3 regions of the Janthinobacterium sp. SUN033 genome follow, and region 3 is predicted to be linked to each of the others. Evidence: predicted binding sites of a transcription regulator. Region 3 holds the regulator's gene; each other region holds the start of a gene.
The links. The regulator FliA, encoded in region 3, starts transcription of late flagellar genes. The targets are predictions, from matches to a motif close to CTAAAGTTTNNNNNNNNNNNGCCGNTA.
Positions count from the first base shown of each region.

Region 1: the regulator FliA is predicted to act here: its motif matches at 1,910-1,936, upstream of OX460_RS03050 (FlxA-like family protein).
Region 2: the regulator FliA is predicted to act here: its motif matches at 6,201-6,227, upstream of OX460_RS21865 (DUF5610 domain-containing protein).

Region 1 covers NZ_JAPQNV010000001.1:640,997-650,949, reverse strand. The annotation lists gene OX460_RS03055 (ATP-binding protein) at 3-1,496, shown strand; gene OX460_RS03050 (FlxA-like family protein) at 1,538-1,879, opposite strand; gene dcd (dCTP deaminase) at 2,001-2,570, opposite strand; gene OX460_RS03040 (alpha/beta hydrolase) at 2,704-3,504, opposite strand; gene OX460_RS03035 (HAD family phosphatase) at 3,563-4,258, opposite strand; gene OX460_RS03030 (TSUP family transporter) at 4,280-5,041, opposite strand; gene OX460_RS03025 (LysR family transcriptional regulator) at 5,193-6,125, shown strand; gene OX460_RS03020 (hypothetical protein) at 6,132-6,890, opposite strand; gene OX460_RS03015 (DNA internalization-related competence protein ComEC/Rec2) at 7,238-9,661, opposite strand; gene OX460_RS03010 (class I SAM-dependent methyltransferase) at 9,845-9,953, shown strand, end outside.
Region 2 covers NZ_JAPQNV010000005.1:286,868-296,820, reverse strand. The annotation lists gene OX460_RS21895 (SDR family oxidoreductase) at 1-497, opposite strand, end outside; gene OX460_RS21890 (CDP-6-deoxy-delta-3,4-glucoseen reductase) at 510-1,535, shown strand; gene OX460_RS21885 (MFS transporter) at 1,607-2,878, shown strand; gene OX460_RS21880 (DUF1345 domain-containing protein) at 2,917-3,582, shown strand; gene OX460_RS21875 (HPF/RaiA family ribosome-associated protein) at 3,807-4,184, shown strand; gene OX460_RS21870 (GGDEF domain-containing protein) at 4,443-5,408, shown strand; gene OX460_RS21865 (DUF5610 domain-containing protein) at 5,515-6,129, opposite strand; gene sbcB (exodeoxyribonuclease I) at 6,277-7,725, shown strand; gene pyrF (orotidine-5'-phosphate decarboxylase) at 7,894-8,727, opposite strand; gene OX460_RS21850 (LemA family protein) at 8,885-9,499, shown strand; gene OX460_RS21845 (TPM domain-containing protein) at 9,501-9,953, shown strand, end outside.
Region 3 covers NZ_JAPQNV010000002.1:554,197-564,149, reverse strand. The annotation lists gene flhB (flagellar biosynthesis protein FlhB) at 264-1,457, shown strand; gene flhA (flagellar biosynthesis protein FlhA) at 1,454-3,550, shown strand; gene flhF (flagellar biosynthesis protein FlhF) at 3,818-5,146, shown strand; gene OX460_RS11140 (antiactivator of flagellar biosynthesis FleN protein) at 5,139-6,002, shown strand; gene OX460_RS11135 (RNA polymerase sigma factor FliA) at 6,048-6,779, shown strand; gene OX460_RS11130 (flagellar motor protein) at 6,761-7,507, shown strand; gene motD (flagellar motor protein MotD) at 7,513-8,295, shown strand; gene OX460_RS11120 (translation initiation factor Sui1) at 8,360-8,722, shown strand; gene OX460_RS11115 (hypothetical protein) at 8,766-9,653, shown strand; gene OX460_RS11110 (flagellar protein FlgN) at 9,704-9,953, opposite strand, start outside.

The DNA.
Region 1 (9,953 bases), on a different contig from region 3:
GCGTGGGCCGTCTGTTCTGGAAGTTTTTTCTGTGCATCATGCTGGCGCAAGTGACGGCCACCATCGGCATCGGCGGCACCTTCTGGCTGAAAAACCGGGCCGCGCAGCAGGAACGGGCCCTCGACATCGACACCAGCCCGCCCGCGCAAATGATCATCGAGGCCGCCAGCGCCACCGTGGAAGCAGGCGGCAGCCAGGCCTTGCGGCAATTCCTGGGCAAGCTCGAACGCATGCGCGTGTTTGCTGTCGATGCCAAAGGGCAAGAATTGATGGGCCGCACGGTGCATCCCGCCATGCTCGCCAAGGCACGCGCCATGCTGCAACAAAGCCAGGCCCATCCCGTCGTGCGCGACGTGGCCGGCAGCGACGGCAAGCGCTATCTGCTGTTCCTGCCCTCGTCCGAACGCTTCCGCAATGCCGAGGCGGGCGCCGCGCGCGACACGCTCAACGCCGTCACCCTGAGCGGCCCGCGCGCCATGGGACCAGGTCCACGGCCCAGCGAAGCGGGCGCCCCGCCGCCACGCGGCGAATTCGGCCGCGGCATGCCGCCCGGCCCGCGCATGGACAGCCCCTACCGCACCTTCATTCCCCTGGCCGCCGCCATCGCCGCCAGCCTGCTGTTCGCTTTTTTGCTGGCCTGGTATTTTGCGCGCCCCATCCGCGACCTGCGGCAGGCATTCGAGGCCGCCTCGCACGGCAACCTGGCGCCGCGCTTTCACGCCAGCGGCAAGCGCGGCGATGAATTGACGGACCTGGGACGCGATTTCGACCGCATGACGGGCCGTTTGCGCAGCCTCATGGACAGCCAGAGGCGCTTGCTGCATGATGTCTCGCATGAGCTGCGCTCGCCGCTGGCGCGCTTGCAGGCCGCCATCGGCCTGGCGCACCAGCAGCCGGACAAGATGGCCGCCTCGATGCAGCGCATCGAACGCGAAAGCGAGCGCATGGATAAACTGATCGGTGAACTGCTGACCCTGTCGCGGCTGGAAGCGGGCGCCGGGCAAGCGGGCGCGGGGCACGCGCACAGCGAAGACGTCGGCATCGCCGACCTCGTGCACGACATCGTGGACGACGCCCGCTATGAAGCCAGGGCGCGCCTGATGGGCATCGACCTGGCGGTCGACGCTGCCATGGCCGACGCCTGCGTCACGGGCCAGCCCGAACTGCTGGCGCGCGCCGTGGAAAACGTGGTGCGCAATGCTGTCAAGCACAGTCCCGACGGCGGCACGGTCGATGTCGAGCTGTCGCGCCAGCATGATTGCCTGCGCATCGCCGTGCTGGACCGGGGACCCGGCGTGGCCAGCGCCGACCTGGCCCGCATTTTTGAACCATTCTTCCGCGCCAGCAATACCCAGCACAGCACGGACGGCCATGGCCTGGGCCTGGCCATCGCCCAGCACGTCATCAACGCCCATGGCGGCCGCATCGGGGCCAGCTTGCGCAGCGGTGGCGGACTGTGCGTGGAAATGTTGTTGCCCGTCAAAACGCCAGGCTGACCTGTCGGCGAGCCTGGCGTCTTTTACGCGCGGAGTTGCTGTTACGCCTGCGTATCGATGATGCTGCCCAGGGTGGACGAAGTCGATTTGGCCGGGCTCGTCGCCGTATCGGCGCTGCTGGCCGGCTGAGCATCTTGCTGCGCCGCTTTCTGCGCGGCGGCAGCTTGCAACTGGGCAATTTGCGCCTGCAAGGCCTGGATTTGCTGCGCCAGTTGCTGTTGCAGCTTTTGCGACGCCTCCGTCTGCTCGCCCTTCTGCGACTCCGTCAACTGCTTTTGCGCCGCCGTGATCTGCTTTTGCAGCGCCGCGATCTGCGAACTGCTGCCCGAACTGGCGCTACTGGCCGCGCTGACCGCGCTGCCTGAACCGATTGCCGCTACCATGATGCCTCCTCAGTGTTTCGATACCAAGGTTAACGGCAAGCATGGGCGCAGATATAGTGCCGCAGGTGTAAAGGCAGGTAAAGACAGGGAAAGACGGCTGGCGCCCCTCCCTTCACCGCAATCAGGTCTTGGGTAGCGTTACGCCGACCTGGCCCTGGTATTTGCCGCCGCGGTCCTTGTACGACGTTTCGCACACTTCATCTGACTCGAAGAACAGCACTTGCGCCACGCCTTCGTTGGCGTAGATTTTCGCCGGCAGCGGTGTCGTGTTGGAAAACTCCAGGGTCACATAGCCTTCCCACTCCGGTTCGAACGGGGTGACGTTGACGATGATGCCGCAGCGCGCATAGGTGCTCTTGCCCAGGCATATCGTCAGCACGTTGCGGGGAATGCGGAAATACTCGACGGTGCGGGCCAGCGCGAACGAATTCGGCGGGATGATGCAATAGCCCTTGCCGGACACGTCGACGAAATTGTTCGCGTCGAAATCCTTCGGATCGACGATGGTGGTATTGATGTTGGTGAACAACTTGAACTCGTCGGCGCAACGGATGTCATAGCCATAGCTGGACGTGCCGTAGGAAACGATGCGGTTGCCGTCGCGTTCCTTGACCTGGCCCGGTTCGAACGGCTCGATCATGCCCGTTGTTTCCGCCATGCGGCGTATCCATTTATCGCTTTTAATCGTCATCGCAGGGGTATCTTTCTAGAATATCGGAATGGCTGGGGCCGCACGCCTGCTGCAGGCGTGGCCCGGATGGCAGGATTTTACGCGAAAATCCGCCACTTTTGGCCCTTGCCCGCTGAAAATCCTTGCCAGTCGGCTAGTGTTTAGCCAACAGCGAGGTGATCATCTCGCGCACCACTTGCGCCGTCAGTTCCGGGTTTTCCATGGGAAACAGATGCCCGCCCGGCACCTGGCGGAAAAATTTGCCGACCAGCTTGCGCGTGGCCGTCAAGCCCGCCTGGCGGCATTCCACCGATTCCGTGCCGCCGATAAAACCGATGGGCACTGGAAATCCGTCCTTAACGAGACCGCCGATGTGGTGCGGCAAGCTGCGGTAGACCTGCGTCTCCACTTCGCGCGTAAAGCGCAGCTGCACCCCGTCCGGATGCGGCGCCAGGCCGCTGTCGATGTAATCGCGCAAGACTTGCGGCGCCCAGATGGCGAACATGTCCTTGGCGGCAAAATGCTCATACGCAGCTTGCGCATCGGGCCACAGCTTGCGCCGCCGGGCGGAAAAACGGGCGGGAGAGTAACGCTCGCCCAGTGCCGTGTTGCGCGCCAGCCGCACCAGCAAGGCGCGCCAGCCCGCCACCACGGGCGAATCGAGCAAGACCACGCAGCGCACCAGGTCAGGCCGCTGCTTGGCCACCATGACGCTGAGCATGCCGCCCAGCGAATGGCCGACGAGGATCACGGGCGCGCTGTAGCGGCGCTCCAGGTCGTCGATATACTCGCGCACCAGCTCTGGCCAGCCCGTGCTGACGGGGTATTCTGGATCGTGCGCATGCATGTCGAGCGCCTGCACGGTGTAATGCTGTCCCAGCAAGCCAAACAGCTTGCGGTAAGTGCCGGCTGGATAACTGTTGGCATGGGCAAAGTGCAGTTGCGGGAGGGTCATCGTGGGTCGGTGCCGGTGAATGCGATAAACAATTGTAATGGCATGCCGGCAAGACGTATCAGAGGAAGGACTCTAATTGCCGGGGCGTATGGGCCATGCCGGGCACGAACGCCGCCAGCACTTCGCCCAGCTCGGCGTTTGAATCCACGACGCAAAAAGCGTCGTCGAACGCGTAATGACGATTCATGGGATTGCGCACGACGATGCATTCCAGCCCGGCCGCGTTGGCGGCGCGCAAGCCGCGCGGCGAGTCTTCCACGGCCACGCAGTCGGCGGCGGCCAGGCCCAGGCGCTGCAAGCCCAGCTGGTAACCGTCGGGCGCCGGCTTGCTTTCGCCATACATTTCACGCGTGAGCACGAAATCGAAGTGGCGCAACAAGCCCGTGGCCGCATGGCTGATCCGGAAATGCTGCTCGTAGGCACTGGTGACCACGCCCATGGCCACGTGCGGGCGCAGCGCCGCCAGCACGTGCCCGATACCGGGCATGGCCAGCTGGCGCGCCTGGCGCAGGCGCTGCGCGAACAGCGCGGTGCGCTCGGCCCGCAAGCGCTCGACCAGCTCGATCCCATGGCCCTGCCCCAGCAGCACATGCCAGGCGCCGTAGTTATTGTCCAGGAACCAGTCAAAGAATTGCTTCGGCGTCAGGTCTATGCCGTAGGGCAAGAGCAAGTCGCGGTTGCTTTCATAAAACAGCTGCTCGGTATTGACCAGCACGCCATCGTTGTCCCACAGCACGCCCTGGATGGTTTTCATGGCTTGTTGTCGTTCAGAAACTTACTTGAAGAAGATGTCGTAGGACAACTTGACGATCAGTAGCACCAGCAACACGAGGAACAGAATGCGCACGAAGGCGGCGCCGCGGCGCACGGCGATCCAGGTGCCCGTCAGGGCGCCCAGGATGTTGCACACAGCCATCGGTGCAGCCACGGCATACACCACGTGACCGGCGGGAATGAAGAAGGCCAGCGCGGCCACGTTGGTGGCGATATTCACCAGTTTCGAGCAGGCCGAAGCGAGGATGAAATCGAAGCCGAAGACGCGAATGAACAGGAAAATCAGGAAACTGCCCGTGCCCGGCCCGAACAGGCCGTCATAGAAGCCGATGGCGCCGCCGATGACGATGGCGAGGATGCGTTCGCGTCCACCGATGGGGCGCGCTTCGCGTGTCGTGCCGAAATCCTTCTTGATGAAGGTGTAGATGGCCATGATGATGATCAACACCAGCACCATGGGGCGCACGACCTGCTGCGGCACATACGACACGGCGGCCGCGCCGATGAAGGACATGACAAAGGCACTGGCCACGGCCGGCAACACCAGCAGCCACGGGATGTGCACCTTGCCGACAAACGAGCGGGCGGCAAACGTGGTGCCGCAGGCGGACGCCAGCTTGTTCGTGCCCAGCAGGGAGGTCGAGGCCATGTTCGGCATCAGGTTGAACAGGGCCGGCAGCTGTATCAGCCCGCCCCCGCCCACGGCGGCATCGATCAGGCCGGCAAAGAAGGCAAATAAACACAGCAGCGAGATGGTCAGCATGATAGGCAATGAGGAATGGGCGACAGCGGCAGTATAGGCGCCGTGGATTTTTCCGGATGCAACTTCATATTGCGGAAAACGCAATCAGGCGTAACGCTTGACGGAATGCGCCCCGTACGGTCTACTGGCCTCTTTTGCCGGGAGTCACGCGATGTCGATGAAACTGATGTGGGAGATCCGCGCCTTTTGCACCGTGGTGGAAAAGCGCAGCTTCATCCACGCGGCGCGCATGCTGGGGCGCTCGCCGTCGGCCGTCACGCGCGCCATCCAGTTCCTCGAAGACGCCATCGGCGCCGAGCTGATCCTGCGCACGCAAAAGCAGTTCACCCTGACGACGGCCGGCGAAACGTATTACGCGTCGGCCAAGCACTTGCTGGAAACGCAGGCCGAGGCGGAAGACCAATTGGCGGAGCTGAGCAATTCGCCGCAAGGCTGGGTGCGCCTGTCGGCGCCGGAAATCCTGTCGCTGGGCTTTCTGCCGAAAGTGGTGGCGCAATTTTCGCGCGACTACCCGAACGTGTCGGTGGACATCCATTTCTCGGACAAATCCATCGACCCCATCCAGGAAAAGCTGGACTTCGCCATCCGCGGCGCCTTTCCCCAGTCCAGCGAACTGATCGGCTACCCCCTGTGGAATTACCGGCGCTACATGTACGCCTCGCCCGACTATATAGAACGCATGGGCGCGCCCGGGGAACCGGAAGAGCTGGCCGGCCACGACATCATCATGCACTCGGCCCCCCGCATCCTGCGCGACTGGCATTTCGTTTCCAGCGAACGCAACGTGCGCTACCAGGTGCAGCCCCGTTTCCGCTTCACTTCCGGCATCGCCACCTTCCAGGCGGCCCTGGAAGGCGCCGGCATCGTGCGCCTGGCCAGCTGGCTGGCGGAACCGGCCGTGGCCAACGGCACCCTGCGCAGGGTCTGCACGGCGTACCGCCTCACGTCATCGAAGGAGCTGGACCCCAGCATTCATGCCGTCTACGGCACGTCGAGGATGGCCAAGGGGGCAAGGCTGTTTCTGGAGTATGTAAAAAAAAGAGGGATGGAGATACCTGACGAGCGAACCAGACAAGCAAAATAATTATGTTTAAATAGTCGTATCTTCCTGCAATCGCCGCTCAAATATCGTTCCTATCAGCCAAACACATGCTGCAGGAAACATCCATAAAAACAGAAAGCCAAATAGGATTTGAAAAAATTCGCCCGATGACATAGAAGCATCTGAATTATTTTCCGCAACTCCACTGATCGTAAACAAAACCACCGCCAGAAAAATTTCCAATACAACAATGAGAAAAGAATTTCCGTGTTCACGAAGATGACGATATGAATCAGCAAGCCCCAATTCTTCAGCCTTAATTCTTTTCTTCGCCAATACCTTATAGAACTTATACATCGCACTTGAATTCTTAATGCAAAAAAACACACCTACAACCTGAAACCAAAGTACTAGAGAAGTAATGAGCATAACCGACCAATAGAATGACGACCACCCACCACCATAGCCAAATAAAAACAATATCGAAAATGGTATTATGAAATTAAATAGCGAAATAAAGAAATCAACCCAACCAGAAAAAAATTCTAGCCTAATCAGAAAACGACTAGCATGAAACACTAAAATAGGAGCACTTGCAATATAGCAATAAGTCATCCCATACGCCGCTAGAAGAACTATCTGAGGCATTTCAATTTTCCCGTCGGCTGTCAGGAATAACATGGGCCTAAGTGCTTCAATTTTTGAAGCCAGAAAATAAAAAATAGCCCCACCAACCACTGTCCCCATAGCATATCGCACCGCATAAAATCCCCACCAACTTCCCGAATCATTACTTTGCGAACTCATATCATCCCTAATAATTATATTTTCCAAGCCAATAGATTAGCACTATTTCATTAATTTTTACTTCTCACCATTACAACCTCCCCTCCGACGTCACCATCAGATATTGCGAATTTTAAACATTTCTCCCTTTACTGAGTGAATTGTCTAGCTTTACCATTTCCAAAATCAAGATTTCACCTTCACCTCGACGCGACATAAAAATACCCACAAAAATCGTCATCATCTAAAATATCACACCATTTTAACTTGACATTAAATTTTTTGATACTTTATTTCATTGAATATATCGATTACGATATTTTCATTTCAAAAATAAATGCAAATAACGGTGAGTGAAAGCATATCCACTAGCGCCCATGCCAGTACCGCGGCCGGCTGGCCCGATACCGCGTCACAGCTACCCCCTCCCCAAACGCCAGCACCACCGCCCCCTCCACATCCGTGCGCAAGCGGGTAATGCCCATGTCGCCATAGCGCGCATACACCTGCGCCTTCGGATGTTTATAGCGGTTGCGGTGCCCCACCTGGAAAATGGCCAGGGCCGGATGCACGGCGCTCAAAAACGCCGGCGTGGAAGACGTGCCGCTGCCGTGGTGCGGTGCCAGCAGCACGTCGGCCGCCAAGTCGCCCTCCATCGAGCGCGCCAGTAATTGCGCTTCCTGCGCCGCTTCGATATCGCCGGCCAGCAAGATGGCATGCTTGCCTGCCGTGATTTTCACGGTGCAGCTGCGGGCGTTCGGCGTCAAGCTGATGTCCGTATGGCTGGCGGGCAAGGGGTGCAACATGGCGAAATGCACGCCTTCCCAGGTCCAGCTCTGGCCCGCCACGCAATGCAGATACGGGAGCCGGGCTTGGCGCCGAGCCTCAATGGCCGGGTGGCCGTCGAACAGGGACGAGGCCAGCCAGCCCACTTGCACGTTTTCCAGCAAGGATACGGCGCCGCCCGCGTGATCGAGGTCGCTGTGGGAAATGATCACACCGTCGAGCCTGGCGATGCCGCGCGCGCGCAGGTAAGGCACGATGACCCTGCTGGCGCCATCGGAATCGAGACTGTAGGCGGGACCCGCGTCATACAGCAGGCGGTGACCGTGCGTTTCCACCAGCACGGCCATGCCTTGTCCCACGTCAAAGGCAGTCACCCACAACTGGCCCGGCGGCGGGCTGGACGGCAAAGCTGTCAGCAGGGGCAGCCAGCCCAGCATGCCGGCCCAGCGATGGGGCCATCCCCGTGGTGCCAGCAGCCATGCCGTGCCGAACAATGCCCAGCAAAAACTCCACATTGGCGGCGCGGGCGCCGTCCACACGGCAAAGCGGCGCGCACCCAGCCAGTCCAGCACCTGTGCCAGCATCTGCACGATGGCGTGCGCCAGCAGCAACAGTCCATCGGACAGGGGCGCCGGCAGCAGGCTGCCCGCCAGCGACAGGGGCGTGACGACCAGGCTGATGACGGGGATGGCCAGCGCATTGGCGACGGGAGAAACCAGCGACACTTGCGAGAACAGCAGCATCGTCAACGGTACCAGCCCCACCGTCACCACATACTGCGTGTGCGCACCGAGCGCCACGGCCGCGCGCAGGCGGCGCCAGCGTCCCGCCTGCTGCGGCAAGGGCACTGTGGTGCGGCCTGCCGTCGCGTACAGCATGGTGGCGACGGCGCCGAACGACAGCCAGAAGCCGGGCCACAGCACGGCCCACGGGTCGAGCAGCACCACCACGCCCAGCGCCAGGCACAGGATATGGCCGATGCTGGTGATGCGCCCCAGCCACAGGGCCAGCGCCACCACCAGCAACATATACAAGGTGCGCTGCGCAGGCACGCCGAAGCCGGCGAGCAGCACATACAGGAACGCTGCCAGCGCGCCGGCCAGCGCCGCCACCTTTTGCGCCGGCAGCCGCAAGGGCAGTTGCCAGTCGGTAAAAAACGAGCGCCGCCACAGCGTGCCCGCGCCCAGGGCGAACAGTCCCGCGATCATCGTGATGTGCAAACCCGAGATGGAGATCAAGTGGCTCACACCCGTGCGGTTGAATACTTGCCAGTCCGACTGGGGGATGGCGCGCTGGTCGCCCACCACCAGCGCCACGATCACGCCCGCATACTGCCTATCTTCCAGGCTGCGCAGTATGCGTGCGCGCAAGGCCGCGCGGCTCGCTTCCACCACGTTGCCGAAGCCGGGCACGAAGGCAGCCAGGCGCACGTTCGGCGTATCGGCGCGCGGCTGCGGCCGCACATAGCCCGTTGCGCGCACGCCCTGCTCCAGCAGCCAGGCCTCGTAGTCGAAGCCCATGGGATTCGCATTGCCGTGCGGACGCTGCAGCCGCACGGTGAGGCGCCAGCGCTCGCCCGGCTGCACGTCGCCCACCTCGTTCGTCACTTCATCGCGAAAACCCGCGTACCAGGACAAGGCGATCAAGCGAGGAACCTGCACGCCAACCGCCTTCTCCACGGCAAAATTAAAACGCACGCCCTGCTCGAAACGGTACGGCAGGCTGGCGACGGTGCCCGTGACAACAATATCCTGCCCTTCATCGGCCAGCGCCAGCTGCGGCGCCATGGCGGCCTGGGCCAGCCAGGCGGCCCAATAAAAGCCCAGTCCTACGCCAGCGGCGAGCACAACAGCAGAACGCCAACGCGCGTGACGGCGCAGCGCCACACTCGCTGCCCACCCTGCGCCCGCGATCCCCCACAGCAGCACGCCCGCATGCGGCGGCAAGCTTGCCTGCGTCTGCAACCAGGCGGCGCCAGCGGCAAAGCCGAGTATCAGGGTGCGCATGGGAACTCGACGCGAAAGGGATTCAGCTACTGTGCCCTTTCCCACTTTTTGCCCTCTGATCTGGCGCAATGGTGGCGTGGATAAACGCGGCCCTGCACGCCATCCGCCGCCACCGCTGGCGACACTTTCCGCATGCTAAGATGGCCATCCGGCGTTAAGGCGCCATGACTTTGCGAACCTTGCATGACACCACTGACTGCGGCCGAAACCTATTTGCAGGACTTTCATCAAAGGCAAGTGGGCGTCACCAGCGCCGCGTTTTCCCATCTGCCGGCCAGTTCCCGCGCCCGCG
Region 2 (9,953 bases), on a different contig from region 3:
ACGCGCAGGATGGCCACGCTGGCGCCGCGGCGCGCGCCCCAGCCGCGCAAGACCTGTTCGGCGTCCACGCGCCGCTTCGCGCGCGCATTCGCCGGCGCCGTCGGCCGCGTCTCATCGACCCAGGCGCCGCCGCAATCGCCATACACGCCGCTGGTACTCACATACACCATGCGTGCATGCTCGGGTAAAATGGCGACCAGATTGCGCGTGCGCCGGTCCAGCAAGCCCGATGACATGGGCGGCGCCAGGTGCACGACCATCGTCGCCAGTCCCGCCAGCCGTTTCAGGCTGGCGCGCTCGTCGAGGTTGGCCACGATGGGCACGGCGCCGGCCGCCCGCAACTGCGCGCAGCGCGCCGGCTGGCTGGTGACGGCAAAGACGCGAAAGCGCGCGCGCAGCAGGGGCAGCAGCCGCATGCCGACGTCGCCGCAGCCCAGGATCAGCAAGCGCGGCAAGCCTGAAGGCTTGCGCAAAGAGTGCATTAACATATTTTTCATCTCAAGGATTGTATGACTTTTCAAATTACTGTTCAGCCCAGCGGCCACCAATTCAGCTGCGAAGCGGACGAAACCGTCCTGTCGGCGGCGATACGCGCCGGCGTCGGCCTGCCGTACAGCTGCAAAAGCGGCGCCTGCAGTTCCTGCAAGGGCAAGATCGTGTCCGGCAGCGTACAGCATAAGCCATACCAGGCCCGCTCCCTGACGGAAGATGAAGCGGCGGCCGGCTACTCGCTGCTGTGCTGCGCCGTGCCCCAGGGCGACCTGGTGGTGCAGGCGCGCGAAGTGGCGGGCAGCAGCGACTACCCGATCAAGAAAATGCCGTCGCGCGTGACCACCATCGAAAAAGTCGCGCCCGACGTCGTCGTGCTGACCCTGCAATTGCCAGCCAGCGAGCGCCTGCACTACCGCGCCGGACAGTATATCGAAATCATGCTGCGCGACAACAAACGCCGCAGCTACAGCATGGCCAGCGCGCCCGTCGAAGGCGGCCCCGTGAGCCTGCACGTCCGCCACATGCCGGGCGGCCTGTTCACCGACCAGGTGTTCGGCAGCATGAAGGAGCGCGACATCCTGCGCTTCGAAGGCCCGATGGGCACCTTCTTCCTGCGCGAAGATTCCGACAAGCCCGTCGTGCTGCTGGCCTCGGGCACGGGCTTTGCCCCCTTGAAAGCCATCGTCGAGCACATGATCAACGAGCAGTCGCCGCGTCCGATCACCCTGTACTGGGGCGGCCGCCGTCCGCACGACCTGTACATGGACGCCCTGTGCCGCCAGTGGGCCGCCGACTTGCCGCAGTTCACCTATGTGCCCGTCGTGTCGGACGCGCTGCCGGAAGACGCGTGGCAAGGCCGCACGGGCTTCGTGCACCAGGCCGTCATCGCCGACTTGCCCGACATGTCCGCGTATCAAGTGTATGCCTGCGGCGCACCGATCGTCGTCGAGTCGGCCAATCGCGATTTCGTGCAATTGTGTCAATTGCCGGCCGACGAATTCTACGCGGACGCCTTCACCACGGAAGCCGACCTGGCCAAGTAAGCATCCAGACAGCGGGGTGCTGCTGGCGCGGCATCCGCTGCCGCTCCACCCCGCTGTTTCCTGGAAATTTCATGTCTCTCGCCTCTGCCGGCAACGGCTTCAGTATCCTGCGTCACCGCAACTTCGCCTGTTATCTTTCCGCCCGCGTGCTGGGCACGGTGGCCGTGCAGATGCAAAGCGTGGCCATCGGCTGGCAGGTGTACCAGATCACGGGCAGCCTGTTCGACCTGGGCTTGATCGGCCTGGCGCAATTCGCGCCCTTCCTCGTGCTCATCTTGCCGGCCGGCCACGTGGCCGACCGCTACAACCGCCGCAACATCATCGCCTGGTGCCTGGCGGCGCAGCTGGCCTGCGCGCTGGCCCTGCTGGCGTTTACGTTAAGCAATATTTCCATCGTCTGGCCCGTGTTTGCCGTGCTGGTGCTGTTCGGCAGCGCGCGCGCCTTCATGATGCCGGCCACGCAAGCCGTGCTGGTCAACATGGTGCCCACGCAACACTTCAGCCGCGCCGTCGCGCTCAGCTCGTCCAGTTCCCACGTGGCCATCATCCTGGGGCCGACCCTGGGCGGCTTGCTGTATTACTTCGGCCCCAAAGTCGTGTATCTGATCTCGTCCGCGCTGCTGGTCGTGTCCGTCCTGCTGATGCGCGCCACCACCCCGGCGCCGCAAGTGGTCAAGCGCGAACCCGTCAGCTGGCATACCCTGCTCGAAGGCTTGCGCTTCGTCTGGTCGAAGCCCATCGTGCTGGGCGCCATTTCGCTCGACCTGTTTGCCGTGCTGTTCGGCGGCGCCACGGCCCTGCTGCCGGCGCTCGCGCATGACGTGCTGCATGCCGGACCCAGCGGCCTGGGCTTGCTGCGCACGGCGCCGGGCGCCGGCGCCGCCCTGTGCTCGATCGCGCTGGCCATGTTTCCCATCACGCGCCGCGTGGGCGCGTGGATGTTCGGCGGCGTGGCCGTCTTCGGCCTGGGCACCCTGGTGCTGGGCAGCACCAGCTATTTCCCGCTGGCCCTGACGGCGCTGTTCCTGATGGGCGCCGGCGACATGGTCAGCGTCTACATCCGCCACCTGCTGGTGCAGTTCGAGACGCCGGACGAGATCCGCGGCCGGGTCAGCGCCGTGAACGCCGTCTTCATCGGCGCCTCGAACGAGCTGGGCGAATTCGAATCGGGCTTGACGGCCGGCTGGTTCGGCCTCGTGCGCGCCGTGCTCTTCGGCGGCGCCGCCACCCTGGCCGTGACGGGTATCTGGGCCGTGCTGTTCCCCGTGCTGTCGCGCATGGACCGCTTCCCCCACCACGAGAAGGAAGCGGCCGCCAGGACGGCCACCGCGGCGAGCGCATAAGGTCTAAGATGCGCTATCCCCACTGACGAATCCGCACCATGAAAATCACGCTTCCATTCCACGGCTTCATCCGCAGCCGCCCCCACCTGAGCATGGCCACGGCCATCGGCGTGGCGGCCGGCCTGCTGCTGCCCGCATCCTGGCAACAGATGACGCGCCTGCTGACGGCGTGGAATGTCGCCGTCTGGTTCTACCTGGCGACGATGGCCTGGATGATGATGCGCGCCAACCACCACAAGGTCAAAGCCATGGCGGCGCGCCAGGATGAGCGGGCGGCAACCGTCCTGTCGGCCCTGTCCGTCGCATCCGTGATGAGCCTGGTGGCCATCGTTTCGCAGCTATCCTCGATGAAAGACATGGCGCCGGACGAGCGCGCGCTGCACTACGGCCTGACGATACTCACCCTGGTCGGTTCCTGGTTCCTCGTCGGCACCCTGTTCTGCTTTCATTACGCCCACCTGTACTACCAGGCCGATCCCGCGCTGCGCCCCCTGAAGTTTCCCGACGACGAGCAAAGCCCCGATTACTGGGATTTCCTGTATTTCGCCTTCACCATCGCCGTCGCCGTGCAAACGTCGGACGTTTCCGTGCAGACGCGCATGATGCGGCAAATCGTGCTGGGACAATCCGTGCTGAGCTTTTTCTTCAACCTGGTCGTGCTGGGGCTGTCGATCAATATCGCGGCCGGTCTCATCAATGGCTGAGGGTAAATAATTTCGTAGTGGGAACTTGACCTGGCTGAAGGGTTAAGCTCATCTTAATCGTGCGCACCCTCTTGAAATACTGGAAAGAGGAGTAAGATAAGTCATGCACAGGGATCAAGTGCATGAGGCAAGAACCAGGCGCCGACGCGCCCTGGCAGCGGGTTTGACCACTGCCATGCAAAGCGCCTGAGATGGGTTTTTTTTGAATTGACAGGAGTAAGCATATGCAAATCAATATTCATACCGACAGCACCATCGCCAACACCGCTGGACTGAACGAACATGTGCAATCCGTACTTGAAAGCGCACTGAACCGCTTCCGCGACAACCTGACCCGCATCGAAGTCCACATCAGCGACACGAATGGCCCGAAAGGCGGCGCCGACGATATCCGCTGCGTCATGGAAGCACGCGTTGCTGGCTATCAACCGATCGCCGTGACCGAACAGAACGCCACCGTGCATCAATCCGTTGCCGGCGCCACCGACAAACTGAAACGCGCCATCGATAGCGCCCTGGGCCGCCTGCAAGACAGCAAGCGCCACGCCACCGGCAAGAATGCCGTGATCGATACGGCCGAAGCGGAAGAAACCGCCGAGTAATCCCCACCCGCAGGATTTTCAGAGACTGAGGCAGCCGTTCAAGGCTGCCTTTGCACATCCGGCCCGCCTTTCGCGCGCGGCAACATCCATAACAAAAGCGCAAGCATTCCAGCGTATTGACGCGGCAATGAAATAATTGTCGTATTTCTCACAGTAAGTGACCTCAAGCAAGCCTTTGGCGTTACAGCCAAGGCCGCTTTACGCTATCATGAAGCTACCGGCCCCCTGCTCGCGCGCCGGCTTTTTGAAAGTGTGATTGTGGAACAGATCGGCAACTTCGGCGCTTCAGGCTGCAACATCGGCGATTTACAGCTATTTCGCGATGGGGCGGATAGCCAGACGGCCGCCATGCTGGCGCCCTGCCCCGTGATGCGCCTGGAAGCGGGTGAAGCCATTGCCGACACGCAAGGCGCCAGCCTGTACATCGTCCTGCGCGGCTCGCTGGCCGTGGCCGCCGACACCCACACGGGCATGGATGACGGCACCGTCAGCAAGGTCTTGCCCGGCGAAAGCGTGGGCGAACAATCGGTGCTCGATGAAGCGAGCAACCTGGCCGCCATTTCCGCCCTGGAAGAAACCGATTTGCTGGTGATCGACGCGGCCATCGTCTGGGAATTGATCGAACAGTCGAACGGCCTGGCGCGCAACCTGCTGCGGCTGCTGTCCTTCCGCATCCGCGCCGCCAATGCCCTGCTGCGCCGGCGCCAGAAACTGGGCGAATTCTACCGCCAGCTGTCGATGGTCGACAGCCTGACGGGCTTGTACAACCGCGCCTGGCTGACGGATTTACTGCCCAACATGATCGTCACGGCCCACGCCAGCGGCTCGCCGCTGTCGCTGGTGATGATAGACCTCGACCATTTCAAGCGCTTCAACGACACGCACGGCCACCAGGCGGGCGACCAGGCGCTGCGCATCGCTGCGCAAGTGCTGGGCGCGGCCCTGCGGCCCACGGATTTTGCCGTGCGCTACGGTGGCGAGGAAATGATGGTGATCTTGCCCGATACCAACGAACACGTGGCCTTGCGGGTGGCCGAGCGCTTGTGCGAGCGCATGCAGCTCGCCGTCATCTTCGCCGACATGCGCAGCGCCTTGCCGCACATCACGGGTTCCTTCGGCGTGGCCAGCCTGGCGGCCGAACAGGACGACCATGCGCTGATCGCCGCGGCCGACGCGGCGCTGTACCGGGCAAAAGCCGGCGGCCGCAACCGGGTAAGCACCTGATAAAAAGCCCATGGCGTCGTTGCATTGCCTCGTCGTACATTCGTACTGCCTTCGGCAATGCGCCTAGCCCTGGACATTTTCTCAGGCGCTTCCGGCGTAATAATGATCAGGCGGCCTTGCTGTCGGCCGGCTTGGCGGCATCATCCTTCTTGCTGCTGTGCGCGGCGATGAAGTCGGCATAGCCCTTTTGCACCAGCTCGTACGTCTTGTCGATATTGCCGGCGATGTCGCCATTCAGCACTTTCAAGCCGCCCAGGATGTCGCGCGCTTCCTTGAAGCCTTTTTCCATGCCGCCGCTGATGGTGTCCATGAACTTGGTCAGGGCCGTATCGTCGTCCAGGCCGGGATTCTGTTTCTTGAAGGCATCAAAAAAACCTGTCGACAGCGATACAATGCGGTTCGCCGTCGCTTCGGCGCTGTTATCCTGCGAAGCCGCGTTCTGGATCGCATCCTCGCCGTACTGACCCTTCAGCGCTTCATTGATGTTGGTGATGGCCGTCTTGTACAGCAGCGCCAGCGGTTCGTTCTCGGAACCGATCGACACGTTCAGCGACGCCTGCATGATGGAAGCGTTCAATTGCAGCTTGGTGCGGTCATTCACGCTCATTTCAGCGTTGACGCCGTCCTTTTGCTGGACTTTATCGTCCTTGCCGGCAACGCCCGTACTGACGGAAGTCACGGAAGGGGTGGAATTGCCGCTTGCGGCGATGGGAATTGACACGATAGACCTCCTTGAACGGGCAATGTATGCCACCATGCGGGAAACGCGATGATGACCATCCTCTCGTGTAGTATCGGCAGGTTTTCAGAAAACTGTAGCAGCGGCCGCTTTTGGCGGCCCGGATAACCAATCAAGCAACGACCATCAATGACTAACCAGACCTTTCTTTGGCACGACTACGAAACCTTTGGCGCCCAGCCGCGCCGCGACCGCCCGGCCCAGTTCGCCGCCATCCGCACGGATGCCGACCTCAACGAGATCGGCGAACCCATCATGCTGTATTGTCAGCCTGCCAATGATTTCCTGCCCGACCCGCAATCGTGCCTGATCACGGGCATCACGCCGCAGCAGTGTCTGCAGCTGGGCGTGCCCGAACACCAGTTCGCCGCCACCATCGAAGCGGCCTTTTCGGAGCCGGGCACCATCGGCGTGGGCTACAACACCATCCGTTTCGACGATGAAGTCACGCGTTTCCTGTTCTGGCGCAACCTGATCGACCCGTATGCGCGCGAATGGAAGAACCATTGCGGCCGCTGGGACATCCTCGACGTGGTGCGCATGACGCACGCGCTGCGCCCGGAAGGCATTCAATGGCCGAAGCGCGACGATGGCCAGACCAGTTTTAAACTGGAACACTTGAGCAAGGCCAATGGCCTGGTCCACGAAGCGGCGCATGATGCACTGTCCGACGTGCGCGCCACCATCGCCCTGGCACGCCTGATCAAGGAAAAGCAGCCGAAACTGTTCGAATTCTGCCTGGCGCTGCACAAGAAGGACAGGGTCGCCAGCGAAATGGGCATGCACCTGGCCGCCGGCGAGCGCCAGCCTTTCCTGCACGTGTCGGGCATGTTCCCCGCCGAACGGGGTTGCCTGGGCGTCGTCTGGCCGCTGGCCACGCATCCGAGCAATAAAAATGAAATCCTCGTCTGGGATTGCGCCTACGACCCGCGCGAGCTGTTCCAGCTGGACGCCGACACCATCCGCACGCGCCTGTTCACGCGCAAGGACGCCATGCCGGAAGGCATGACGCGCCTGCCCGTGAAAAGCGTGCACCTGAACAAGTCGCCCATGCTGGTCGGCAATTTAAAGACGCTGTCGCCCACCATGGCCGCGCAATGGGGCATCGATCTGGACGCGGCGAAGGTCAACGCGCAATTCGCCGCCGCGGCGCCGAACATGGATGCCGTCTGGGCTGAAGTGTTCCAGCGCCCGGGCGCGAATACCGCGCTGGACGTGGATGAAGATTTGTACAATGGTTTCGTCAGCAACGACGACCGCCGCCTGCTCGAATCCTTGCGCCGCGACACGCCGGCCAAGCTGGCCACGGCCCGCCCCTCGTTTGCCGATGAACGCCTGCAGGAACTGCTGTTCCGCTACCGCGCCCGCAATTTCCCGCAAACCCTGAGCGAAGCGGAAAGCCTGCGCTGGGAACAGCACCGCGCCGCCCGCCTGTTCGACGGCGACGCCGGCGCCCGCACCATCGAAATGCTGTTTACGGAAATCGACGTGCTGTCGGAATCCGTCGATGAGCGGGGCGAGGAAATTCTGGGAGAACTCTACGATTACGCGGAGATCGTCGCACCACAGCGTGACTAAATGCAAAATGCCGGGCTAGCCCGGCATTTTTTATGGATGACAAACAACAGTCATCACGGTGCCTGACAGAAGCGTAGCGAGCGGATGGGAGTTGCGGCCGAGAAGCGCAACTGTGCTATGGCACAGTGAGCATCGCCGGCCGCAAATCGCGACGCGCAGTAGCTTATGTCAGCCACCATCAGACGCGCGGTGCGCGTTGATCGCATCGCGCGTTTCAATGGCCACGCGGCGCGCCGCGTCGGCGAAGTCTTCGCCCGCCTGCGGCGTGGCGTAGATGATGGCGCGCGACGAGCTGATCATCATGCCCATGCCGTTCGCCGTCTGGCCCGCGCCGACGGTGGCGGCGATGTCGCCGCCCTGGGCGCCGATGCCCGGCACCAGCAGCGGCATGTCGCCGACGATGGCGCGCACCTGCGCCAGTTCTTCAGGGAAGGTGGCGCCGACGACGAGCGCGCACTGGCCGTTTTTATTCCACTTTTCGGCCACCAGGCGCGCCACGCGCTGGTACAGCGGTTCGCCGTCCGTATTCAGGAATTGCAGGTCCGAGCCGCCCGGGTTCGACGTGCGGCACAGGATGATCACGCCGCGGTCTTTCCACGCCAGGTAGGGATCGAGCGAATCCTCGCCCATGTACGGGTTCACGGTGACGGCGTCGGCGCCGTAGCGCTCGAACGCTTCGCGCGCATATTGCGTGGCCGTCGCGCCGATGTCGCCCCGTTTCGCGTCGAGGATCAGGGGGATGTGCGGATAATTCTCGCGCACGTAGCGGCAGATGTCTTCCAGCTGCTTTTCCGCGCCCAGCGCGGCAAAATACGCGATCTGCGGCTTGAAGGCGCAAGCCAGGTCGGCCGTGGCATCGATGATGCGCGTGCAAAAGGTGGTGATTCCATCAGGCAGGTCGCGCAGTTCGGCCGGCAGTTTCGCCAGGTCGGGGTCCAGGCCCACGCACAGCAGGGAATTATTGGCCGTCCACGCGGCGGATAATTTATTGATGAAATTCACGGCACACCTTCTCTATATTCAGTTGCAAACCCCGTATTGTAACGCGGCGCAGGCCAAGCAAGGCAGCCGGGGGCGGCCGCCGGCGCTTATTAAACCGACATTACGGGCCGTTTCAGGTATATTTGCCTCACCTCCCTTACTCTGCACGGAACCCATCATGCAAATCACCAATCAATTCACCAAATGGCTGCGCCTGGCGCTGAGCGTCACCGTCCTGGCCGGCATCCTGACGGGCTGCGGCTACAACGACTTCCAGAGCAAGGACGAGGCCACCAAGGCCGCCTGGGGCGAAGTGGTCAACCAGTACCAGCGCCGCGCCGACCTGATCCCCAACCTGGTCAATACCGTCAAGGGCTATGCCACGCACGAGCGCGAAACGCTGGAAGCGGTGACCAAGGCGCGCGCCGCCGCCACCAGTTTCCAGATCACGCCCGAAGTGCTGAACGACCCGGCCGCGTTCGAAAAATTCCAGCAAGTGCAGGGGCAGCTGTCGTCGGCCCTGTCACGCCTGATGGTGGTGTCCGAGAAATACCCGGACTTGAAGGCCGACACCAGCTTCCGCGACTTGCAGTCGCAGCTGGAAGGCACGGAAAACCGCATTACCGTGGCGCGCCAGCGTTACATCGTTGCCGTGCAGGATTACAACGTGCATGCGCGCAGCTTCCCGAACAACCTGACGGCCATGGTCTTCGGCTACAAGGTCAAGCCATCGTTCACGGTGGAAAATGAAAAAGCCATCTCGACCGCACCGACCGTCAACTTTGGCAAATAAGATGAAAGCCTGGTCCTATCTCGCGGCGCTGGCGACGGCGCTGCTGCTGTGGACGATGCCGCCAGCCGGCGCACAGGGCTTGCAGCCCGTGCCGCCGCTGGCCGCGCGCGTGACGGACAACGCCGGCATGCTGGACGCCAAGCAAAAGGCGGCGCTGGAAGGCGTGCTGGCCGATTATGAAGCCAAGACGGGCAGCCAGATCGCCGTGCTGCTGGTCAAGAGCACGGAACCGGAAGCCATCGAGCAATACAGCATCCGCGTGACGGATGCCTGGAAGCTGGGCCGCAAGGGCGTCGATGACGGCGTGCTGCTGATGGTGGCGAAGGACAACCCCTCGTCCTTGCGCCGCCTGCGCATCGAGGCGGGCCGCGGCGTGCAGGGCGTGCTGACGGATGCGCAATCGAAACGCATCCTGCAAGACGTGATCGCCCCCCATTTCAAGCAAAACGATTAC
Region 3 (9,953 bases):
GAGCCCCGAGAAAATGGCCATGACTGCGTTGCAACCCCTCGCCGTACTATTCGTACTGTCTTCGGGGCTGCGCCTTGTCCTGACCATTTTTCGGTCTCCTTTGAAGTGGGCGCCTGCGGCGCCTTGTTTCATTTAGGCAAAGGAAATACAGGGCATTTGCCCTCCTGTTCCGCTGATGGTAAACAGGCACTTGACTCGATAATGCCACATGCCCAGTCCGTATTGCGCCTAGCCAGGCTGCAGGACTTCACCGGAGTTGATTGATGTCGGAAGACAGCGACGCAGAAAAGACCGAAGCCGCGTCACCGAAGCGCCTCGAGCAGGCGCGTGAGGAAGGCGACGTTCCGCGATCGCGTGAAGTGGCTACGTTCACTGTGTTGATGGCGTCCGGCTGCTGCCTGTGGTTTGCCGGCGACGCCATCGTGCGGCGGTTGACGGCCGTCATGGTATCCGGGCTGACCCTGGACCGGGAACAGATACTCAATCCCGACGCGATGATGTTGCGCATCGGCTACGACGTGGGTTCGGTCTTGCTGACGTGCCTGCCGTACGCGCTGGCCATCATGCTCGTCGCCCTGGCTTCGCCCGTGCTGGTGGGCGGCTGGCTGTTCAGTTCCAAGGCGTTCACCCCCAATTTTGGCAAACTCAACCCGATTCGCGGCCTGGGCAACATGTTTTCGAAGAATGCGCTGGTGGAATTGCTCAAGGCCATCGCCAAGACCCTCGTCGTCGGCGTCGTCGCCTGGATGGTGATGCAGCATCAAAAGGACGCCGTGCTGGGCTTGTCGGTGGAATCCCTGCGCGCCGGTTCTGCCCATCTGATCAGTTTGCTGATCACGGCTTTCCTGCTGATCGTCGGCGCGCTGGGCTTGATCGCCGCCATCGACGGTCCGTACCAGATGTGGCATTACGCCAACAAGATGAAAATGTCCTTGCAGGAAGTCAAGCAAGAATCGAAGGAATCGGACGGCAATCCGCAGATCAAGGCGAAGATCCGCCAGATGCAGCATGAAATGTCGCGCCGCCGCATGATGGCCGACGTGCCGACGGCCGACGTGGTGGTGACCAATCCTACCCACTACGCGGTGGCCTTGAAGTATGGCGAGAATTCGCGCGGCGCGCCGCAGGTGGTGGCCAAGGGCGTCGACGAGGTGGCGGCGAAGATCCGCGAACTGGCCGGCGAACACAAGGTCGCCATCCTGGAAGCGCCGGCCCTGGCGCGCGCGCTGTACAAGCATACGGACATCGGCGACGAGATTCCCGAGGCGCTGTACGGCGCCGTGGCCGAAGTGCTGGCCTACGTGTTCCAGCTGCGCAGCTATGGCAAGGGCCAGGGCGAGCGTCCCGACAAGCCGAAGAAACTCGACGTGCCGCCCGAGCTCGACCCGCAGAATCCCGCCTCACAGACACCGCCCGCAGCCGGCGCAGAAGACAAGAATAAAGGAAGTACACCATGAACGGCCTGAGAATGCCAGCCTGGCTCAGTGGAATGGGTGGCAACGCCAGCAAGGGCATCGCCGCGCCTGTCATCATCATCATGCTGCTGGCGATGATGGTGCTGCCGCTGCCGGCCTTCATCCTCGACATCTTCTTCAGTTTTAATATCGCGCTGTCCATCATCGTGCTGCTGACGGCGCTGTACACGGTCAAGCCGCTCGACTTCATGGCGTTCCCGACCATCCTGCTCGTGTCGACCATGCTGCGCCTGTCGCTGAACGTGGCGTCCACGCGCGTGGTGTTGACGGAAGGCCATACGGGCGCCGACGCGGCCGGTAAAGTGATTGAAGCGTTCGGTCACTTCTTGATCGGCGGCAACTACACGGTCGGTATCGTCGTGTTTATCATTTTGACGATCATCAACTTTACCGTCGTGACCAAGGGTGCGGGCCGTATCGCCGAGGTGGGCGCCCGTTTCGCGCTGGACGCCATGCCTGGTAAACAGATGGCCATCGATGCCGACCTGAACGCGGGCCTGATCGGCGAAGACGAAGCGCGCCGCCGCCGCACGGAAGTGGCGCAGGAAGCGGAATTCTATGGCGCCATGGACGGCGCCAGCAAATACGTGCGCGGCGACGCCATCGCCGGCATCATGGTCACCGTCATCAATATCGTCGGCGGCCTGCTGGTGGGCTTGCTGCAGCACGACATGGGCTTTGCCGATGCGCTGAAGAACTACACCTTGCTGGCCATCGGTGACGGCCTGGTGGCGCAGATTCCTTCGCTGATCATTTCCACGGCGGCCGGTATCGTCGTCTCGCGCGTGGCCAGCGAACAGGACATCGGCACCCAGCTGGTGGGGCAATTGTTTGCGAAACCGCAAGTGTTATATATTACTGCCGGCATCATCGGCGGCATGGGCTTGATTCCCGGCATGCCGAACATGGTCTTCATCCTGCTGGCGTCCCTGCTGGCCGGCTCCGCCTATCTGATCAGCAAGAAACGCACGCAGGAAAAAGCGGCGGCCGAAAAGCCGGCCGAAGTGCCGCAAGCAACCGTGGCGCCCGAGCAGGAAGAAGCCAGCTGGCAAGACATCATGCCCGTCGATACCCTGGGCCTGGAAGTGGGCTACCGTTTGATCCCCCTGGTCGACAAGACGCAGGGCGGCGAATTGCTCAAACGCATCAAGGGCATCCGCAAGAAATTTGCCCAGGAAGTGGGTTTCCTGGCGCCGCCCGTGCATATCCGCGACAACCTGGAATTGAAACCGTCCGCCTACCGCATCACCCTCAAGGGCGTGGAAGTGGGCGTGGGCGAAGCGTTCAACGGCCAGTTCCTGGCGATTAATCCCGGCATGGCCAGCGGCACCTTGCCCGGCCTGGCCACGAACGACCCCGCCTTCGGCCTGCCCGCCACCTGGATCGACGCCAGCCTGCGCGACCAGGCCCAGTCGATGGGCTATACGGTGGTCGACGCGGGGACGGTGGTGGCCACCCACCTGAATCACCTGATCACTTCGCACGCTTCCGAGCTGCTGGGCCGCGCGGAAGTGCAATCGCTGCTCGACCACCTGGGCAAGGAGTCGCCGCGCCTGGTGGAAGACCTGGTGCCGAAGATGCTGTCCCTGTCGACCTTGCAAAAGGTGCTGCAGAACCTGCTGGCCGAGGGCGTGCACATCCGCGACATGCGCACCATCATCGAAACCCTGGCCGAGCATACGGTCAGCACGCAAGACCCGAACGACCTGACGGCGCTGGTGCGCGTGGCCCTGGGCCGCGCCATCGTGCAGCAACTGTTCCCCGGCTCGGCCGAACTGTCCGTGATGACCCTGGACAGCCGCCTGGAGCGGCTGCTGATGCAAGCGATGGGCAATGGCGGCGACGGCGCCGGCATCGAGCCGGGCCTGGCCGACACCATCGCGCACCAGGCGGGCCTGGCTGCCCAGCAGCAGGAAGCGCTGGGCCTGACGCCCGTGCTGCTGGTGCCGGCGCCGCTGCGCGCCTTGCTGTCGCGTTTCCTGCGCCGCGCCTTGCCGCAGCTCAAAGTGCTGTCGCATGCGGAAGTGCCGGAAACCAAGACCATCCGCGTCACGGCGCTGGTGGGCGCGCAGTAGTTGGCAGCATTAGTACCGGGGTCAGACCCGCCGGGTCTGACCCCAGCCCTTGTCTTTGGTCAAATAAACATCAATTTCCTCTCGGCAAACTGAATAACGGGTACTTTCCCGTCCTGTTCCTTCGATCATTTCCTGTAAGCATCGCTAATAATGGAAACTGTCCGGGTGATCTGTGTCCATGTGGAAGACAGCACTCAAGCAACAGGAGTCGACGATGGTCACACAGTTCAGCCAATATTGCGCCACCCCCGCCCTGGGAGGCCGGTCATGAATGTGAAGAAATTTACGGGCGCCTCGTCGCGCGATGCGCTGCGCAAGGTGCGCGAAGCGCTGGGCCCCGACGCCGTGATCCTGTCGAACCGCCAGGCCGATGGCGTGGTGGAAATCCTCGCGCTGGCCAATGACGACGCCGCTTCGCTGGCGTCGCCGCCGGCCGCCTCCGAAATGGCCCAGCCCCGTCCCCAGTTGCAGACCCAGTTCGCCACGCCGCAGCGTCCGGCCGCCCCGGCCCAGCGTCCGGCCGCGCCACGTCCTGCCGCGCCGCGCCAGGCTGCCTCCGAGCCAGTGGACATGGCCCGCATGCAGCAGATGATGGCCAGCGCGCTGGCGCACGTCAAGGAAAACGCCGCCGCCGAGATGAGCGGCATGATGAATGAAATCCGCGCCATGCGCGGCATGATGGAAACCCAGTTGGCGGAAATCTCGTGGGGTTCGACGCAGCAGCGCGAGCCGCAAAAAGCCGTCGTGCTGCGCGAAATGCTGGCGGCCGGCTTCTCGGCCAGCCTGGCGCGCTACCTGATCGACAAGCTGCCGGCCGGCCTCGACGGCGCGCAAAGCATGCGCTGGATCAAGACGGTCCTCAGCCGTAACCTGAATACTGTGGCCAATGAAGACGCCATGCTGGAGCAGGGCGGCGTGTTTGCCCTGGTCGGCCCGACGGGCGTCGGCAAGACCACCAGCACGGCCAAGCTGGCGGCCCGCTGCGTGATGCGCCACGGCCCGGAAAAGCTGGCCCTGATCACCACGGATGCCTACCGTATCGGCGCGCATGAACAGCTGCGCATCTACGGCAAGATCCTCGGCGTGATGGTGCATTCGGTGAAGGACGAGGCGGACTTGCGCATCGCCCTGAAAGAATTGAAGAACAAGCACACGGTGCTGATCGATACGGTGGGCGTGAGCCAGCGCGACCAGATGGTGACGGAACAGGTGGCCATGCTGTCGGGCGCCGGCGCCGACGTGAAGCGCCTGCTGTGCCTGAACTCCACGGCCACGCAGGAAACGTTGAATGAAGTGGTGCGCGCGTATCAGGGCAGCGGCCTGGCCGGCTGCATCATGACCAAGCTCGATGAAGCGGCCTCGATCGGCAATGTGCTCGACGTGGTGATCCGCCAGAAGCTGAACCTGTTTTATGTGTCGAACGGCCAGCGCGTGCCGGAAGACCTGTACCTGGCCGACCGCGGCTACCTGATCGACCGTGCCTTCAAGCTCAAGCGCGATGCGGCTGCGACGCAGTTTTCCGACGCCGAACTGCCGCTCCTGATGGCGCAGGCGGCCGCCCGCAACAATGAAGCGCGCGGGGTGCACCTTGGCTAATTTCGATTTCGACCAGGCCGAAGGCTTGCGCCGCATGCTGGCCGGCCCGCAGCCGCGCGTCATGACGTTCCTCTCGGCCACGCCGCAGGACGACAAGGGCGCCATGCTGGTCAACCTGGGCGCGTCGCTCGTCTACGGCGGCAATGACGTGCTGCTGTTCGACGCCAGCGGCGGCAGCGATGGCGTGGCATCGCGCCTGGGACTGGCGCACGGCGCCAGCCTGCGCGACGTGGCGCGCCAGCAGTGCGGCTTGAACCAGGTCATCCACCAGGTGCCGCAAGGCTTCGGCGTGGCCAGCCTGGGCGCGCGCAACCATTTGATGGACAGCATGGATTATGCGGGCGAGGATGAACTGCGCCGCCTGGGCAAGACGTTCGAGGTGCTGGCGCGCCAGAGCGGCATCGTGCTGGTCGACGGCGTCGTGGCGGACGAGGGCGCCTGCTTCCCCGTGCCACTGATGGCGTCGTCGGATATCGTCGTGCAAGTCTCGACCAGCGCCACCTCGATCAAGGCGGCGTACTGCCTGATCAAGCGCCTGAGCCAGGAACTGGGACGCCGTCCGTTCGGCATTCTCGTCACCGGCGCTTCCGAATCCGAAGCAAAAGTGGTATACGATAATATGGCGCAGGCGGCGAGCCGCTACCTGGCCGTGAAGCTGACTTCGATGGGGTCCGTGCCTGCCGACGAGTATCTGCACCGCGCGGCGCGGCTGGGCCGCAGCGTGGTCGATGCGTTTCCGCTGGCGGGAGCATCGGTGGCGTTTCGCGGACTGGCCGAGCGGCTGGCCCGTTCGGCGGCGCCGGTGCTCGGCGGCACCTTGTACCAGACGGGGAGCCCGCACCAGTTCAGCGCCTGAATCGAACCGCAGCACCAGATAAGATGAGAAAACAATAAGCAGCCTATGTACACGGTCAAAGGGAAATCGAACAAGGACTATTTGCTGACGGAGCATATTCCGCTGGTGAAGCGTCTGGCGCACCATATGAAGGCGAAATTGCCGCCTTCGGTCGAGGTCGATGACCTGATCCAGGCCGGCATGATCGGCCTGCTCGATGCCATTACGCGCTATGAAGAGACGCATGGCGCGCAGTTCGAGACGTATGCCGTGCTGCGCATCCGCGGCGCCATGCTCGACGAATTGCGCACCAGCGACTGGCTGCCGCGCAGCATGCGCCAGAACATGCGCAAGATCGAAGAGGCGATGAGCACCCTGCAGCAGCGCCTCGGCCATCCGCCGACGGAGTCGGAAGTGGCGAAGCTGCTGAAAATGTCGCTGGCCGACTACCAGGAAATGCTGGGCGACGGCGGCGGCCACCAGCTCGTGTACTACGAAGACTTTCATGACCCGGACGGCAATGACAGCTTCCTCGACCGCCACTGCGTGGACGAGGACAGCGATCCCTTGCGTTCCCTGCTCGATACCGATTTCCGGCAATCCGTGATCGATGCCATCGACGCGCTGCCGCCACGCGAGAAAATACTCATGGGCCTGTATTACGAAGAAGAGCTGAACCTGAAGGAGATCGGCGCGGTGATGGGCGTATCCGAATCGCGCGTCTCGCAGCTGCATACCCAGGCCGTCGCACGCCTGCGCGCAACCTTGAGGGAGCTGGCGTGGACTGGTCCAGCGTAATCGGGCTGGCGCTGGCGCTGGCGGGCCTGCTGGTCGGCCAGGCACTGGAAGGCGGCAAGATGGCCTCCCTGCTGCAGCCGGCCGCCTTTGCCATCGTCATCGTCGGCACCTTCGGCGCCGTGCTGCTGCAGACGCGGCTGCGCACTTTTGTCCGCGGCCTGGAAATGCTGCGCTGGGTGTTCCTGCCGCCGTCCGACACGCGCGCCGCGCTGGCGCGCGACATCGGGCAATGGAGCCTGACGGCGCGCCGCGACGGCCCGCTGGCGCTCGAACGCCTGATGGAAAACACGGCCGACCGCTTCAACGCCAAGGGTTTGCGCATGATCGTCGACGGCATCGCGCCCGACAAGCTGCGCCAGTTGCTCGACGTGGAAATCTCCGCCTACGAAATGGCCGAGCGCCAGGCCGTCAAGGTGTGGGAATCGGCGGCCGGCTATTCGCCCACCATCGGCATCCTGGGCGCCGTGCTGGGCCTGATCCACGTGATGGAAAACCTCACCGACCCCAGCAAGCTGGGCGGCGGCATCGCCGTGGCGTTCGTGTCGACCATCTATGGCGTGGGCCTGGCCAACCTGCTGTTCCTGCCGGTGGCCAATAAACTCAAGGCCATCGTTTCGCGCCGCGTGGTGCAGTATGAAATCACGGCCGCCGTGCTGTACGACATCGCCACGGGCGACCATACGCGCATCATCGAAGAGCGCGTGTCCAGCCTCTTGCACGAGCATTGACCATGATGCGGCGCGCGCGCAGGAAGTATGACGAGGAACCGGACAACCAGGACCGCTGGCTGATCTCGTACGCCGACTTCATCACCCTGCTGTTCGCCTTTTTCGTCGTCATGTATGCGATTTCGCAAGTCAACGAAGGCAAATACCGCGTCTTCCAGAATGCCATCGGCCAGGCATTCAGCCTGGAAAAGGGCGCGCCGCCCATCATCATGGAAGCGCCGCAGGCCATCCCGTTGCCGAACCCCGCCCTGAAACGCCGCACGGAAGCCATCCGCCGCGAGCGCGAACACATGACGCGCCTGGCGCAGGACTTGACGTCAACCCTGGCGCCGCTGGTCAAGGAAGGCAAGGTGCGGGTGACGCAGACGAGCCGCGGCGTGAGCGTGGAAATCAATGCCAGCGTGCTGTTCGATCCGGGCGCGGCGGGCTTGACGGCGGAGTCGGACCAGGCCTTGCGCGCCGTGGCCGTGCTGCTCAAGGACGACACGCACGACGTGCAGGTGGAAGGGCATACGGATGTGCAGCCGATCAGCAATTCGACCTTTGCCTCGAACTGGGAATTGTCGGCCGCGCGCGCCAGCGCCGTGGTGCGCCTGTTCATCGCCAGCGGCGTCAAGGCGTCGCGCCTGACGGCCGTGGGCCACGCCGACAATATCCCCGTGGCGCCGAACGCCACGCCGGAAGGGCGCGCGCGCAACCGCCGGGTCGCCGTGACGATTTTGTCGGGCATCCCCGAAACGGTGACGGAAGTGCCGACGGCGCCCGTGGCGCCTGCGCCGGCCAACTGACGCTCGTCAACTGCGGGCTGCCGCTTGGTACAATCGCGCTTTCTTCCTCTTTTATCGTTCCCTCATGAAAAGCAGCTCCCTGGGCGGTCTCGTCTATTCCACTGAAACGGGCCGCATGTGTCCCGCCTGCCGCCAGCCGCTGGCGCAGTGCGCGTGCAAGGCGCAAGCGAAGGCCGCGCCCGCGGGCGATGGCGTGGTGCGCGTCTCGCGCCAGACCAAGGGCCGTGGCGGCAAGAGCGTCACCGTGGTCAAGGGCTTGCCGCTGGACGCCGTCGCGCTGGCCCTGCTGGGCAAGCAGTTGCGCACGCAGTGCGGCTCGGGCGGCACCGTCAAGGATGGCGTGATCGAAGTGCAGGGCGACCATGTGGACGCCATCCTGGCCGCGCTGGTCAAGCTGGGCCACCAGCCGAAAAAGGCCGGCGGCTGAGCGTGCGGAGGCGTGCGGCCCGCCGCCGCGCGCCTGTGGTAACGTGCGTTTCCCATCCACGCGCTTCCTCACCATGAACGTCAAATTCACCGGCCTGGCCATCGCCGCCGCCATCGCGGCAGCGCTGGCGCTCGCGTACTGGCCCGCTCCCGAGAGCGGCGCGCCGGACGCTGCCGCCGTCTCCGCCGCTGGCGCGCCGGCGGGACGCAGCCTGGAATCGTATCTGAATATCGATGCCAGCCCGGTCGCCGATGCCGCGCCGATGCCCGTCACCCTGGCGCAGCAGCTCGCGCGCCTGGCGGCCAGCGGCAAGCCGGAAGACGCGTATGCGGCCTACAATCTGCTCGACGACTGCATTTCATTTGAGAAAGAAAGGCGCTTGCCGGGGCTGGAATTCGAGCTGGGGCGCGAGATGACGGCGCAGGAAAAAGCCGCCCAGCAGCAGCTGTGCGCGGGCCTGACGCAGCGCCAGCGCGAGGAGCGCCTCGGCTACCTGGCGACTGCCGCCAGGGCGGGCGTGCCCGGCGCGGCGACTATCTTCCTGTCGGAAGGGCCGTTCGGCGACCGCAGCGCGCTGCGCAACCGCCCCGACGATCCGCTGGTGCAGGCGTGGAAGCGGCAAGCGATCGCCCAGCTGACGGCGCAGGCGGACGAGGCGGAGCTGACCAGCGTGTCGACTCTGATGATGGCGTATCTGCGCGATGGCGAGGTGGTGCAGAAAGATGCGCCGCAAGCATATGGCTACCTGCTGGCGCTGCGCCAGGTCTACGACGACATCCTCGCGCCCGGCGTCACCAATCCCTACCAGGATGAGTACTGGCACTGGCTGCAGGCGGAACTGACGCCGGAGCAGCAAGCGACCGCCAGCGCCAGGGCGCAAGCCATCGTGGCGAAATACCGCCAGCATGCGGGGCGTCCCGCGCACGGTTGAAGGGCAAGGCGGCTGCGCCTTGCCGGGGAATTGCTGTTAACTAGGGGAAATCAGCCGATGACGACGCGCCGGCTGGCCGTGTTCGTCGTCGGTTGGCCGCTGGGGCCGTAGAAATTGCCGCTCTGGGCCGGGGGGCGCATGGCGTTCAGGGCGCCTTGCGTGTGCAGCATGTGCTTGTTGACGAGCAGGCTGTTCAGGCGGTTTTGTTCCTTGGCTTCGCGCGTCGTCTCGAGCAGGGCTTTCCACAGGGGCGCCGCGTCGGCTTCATTGGCGCCGACCAGCCAGTCTTCCATGCCCGCT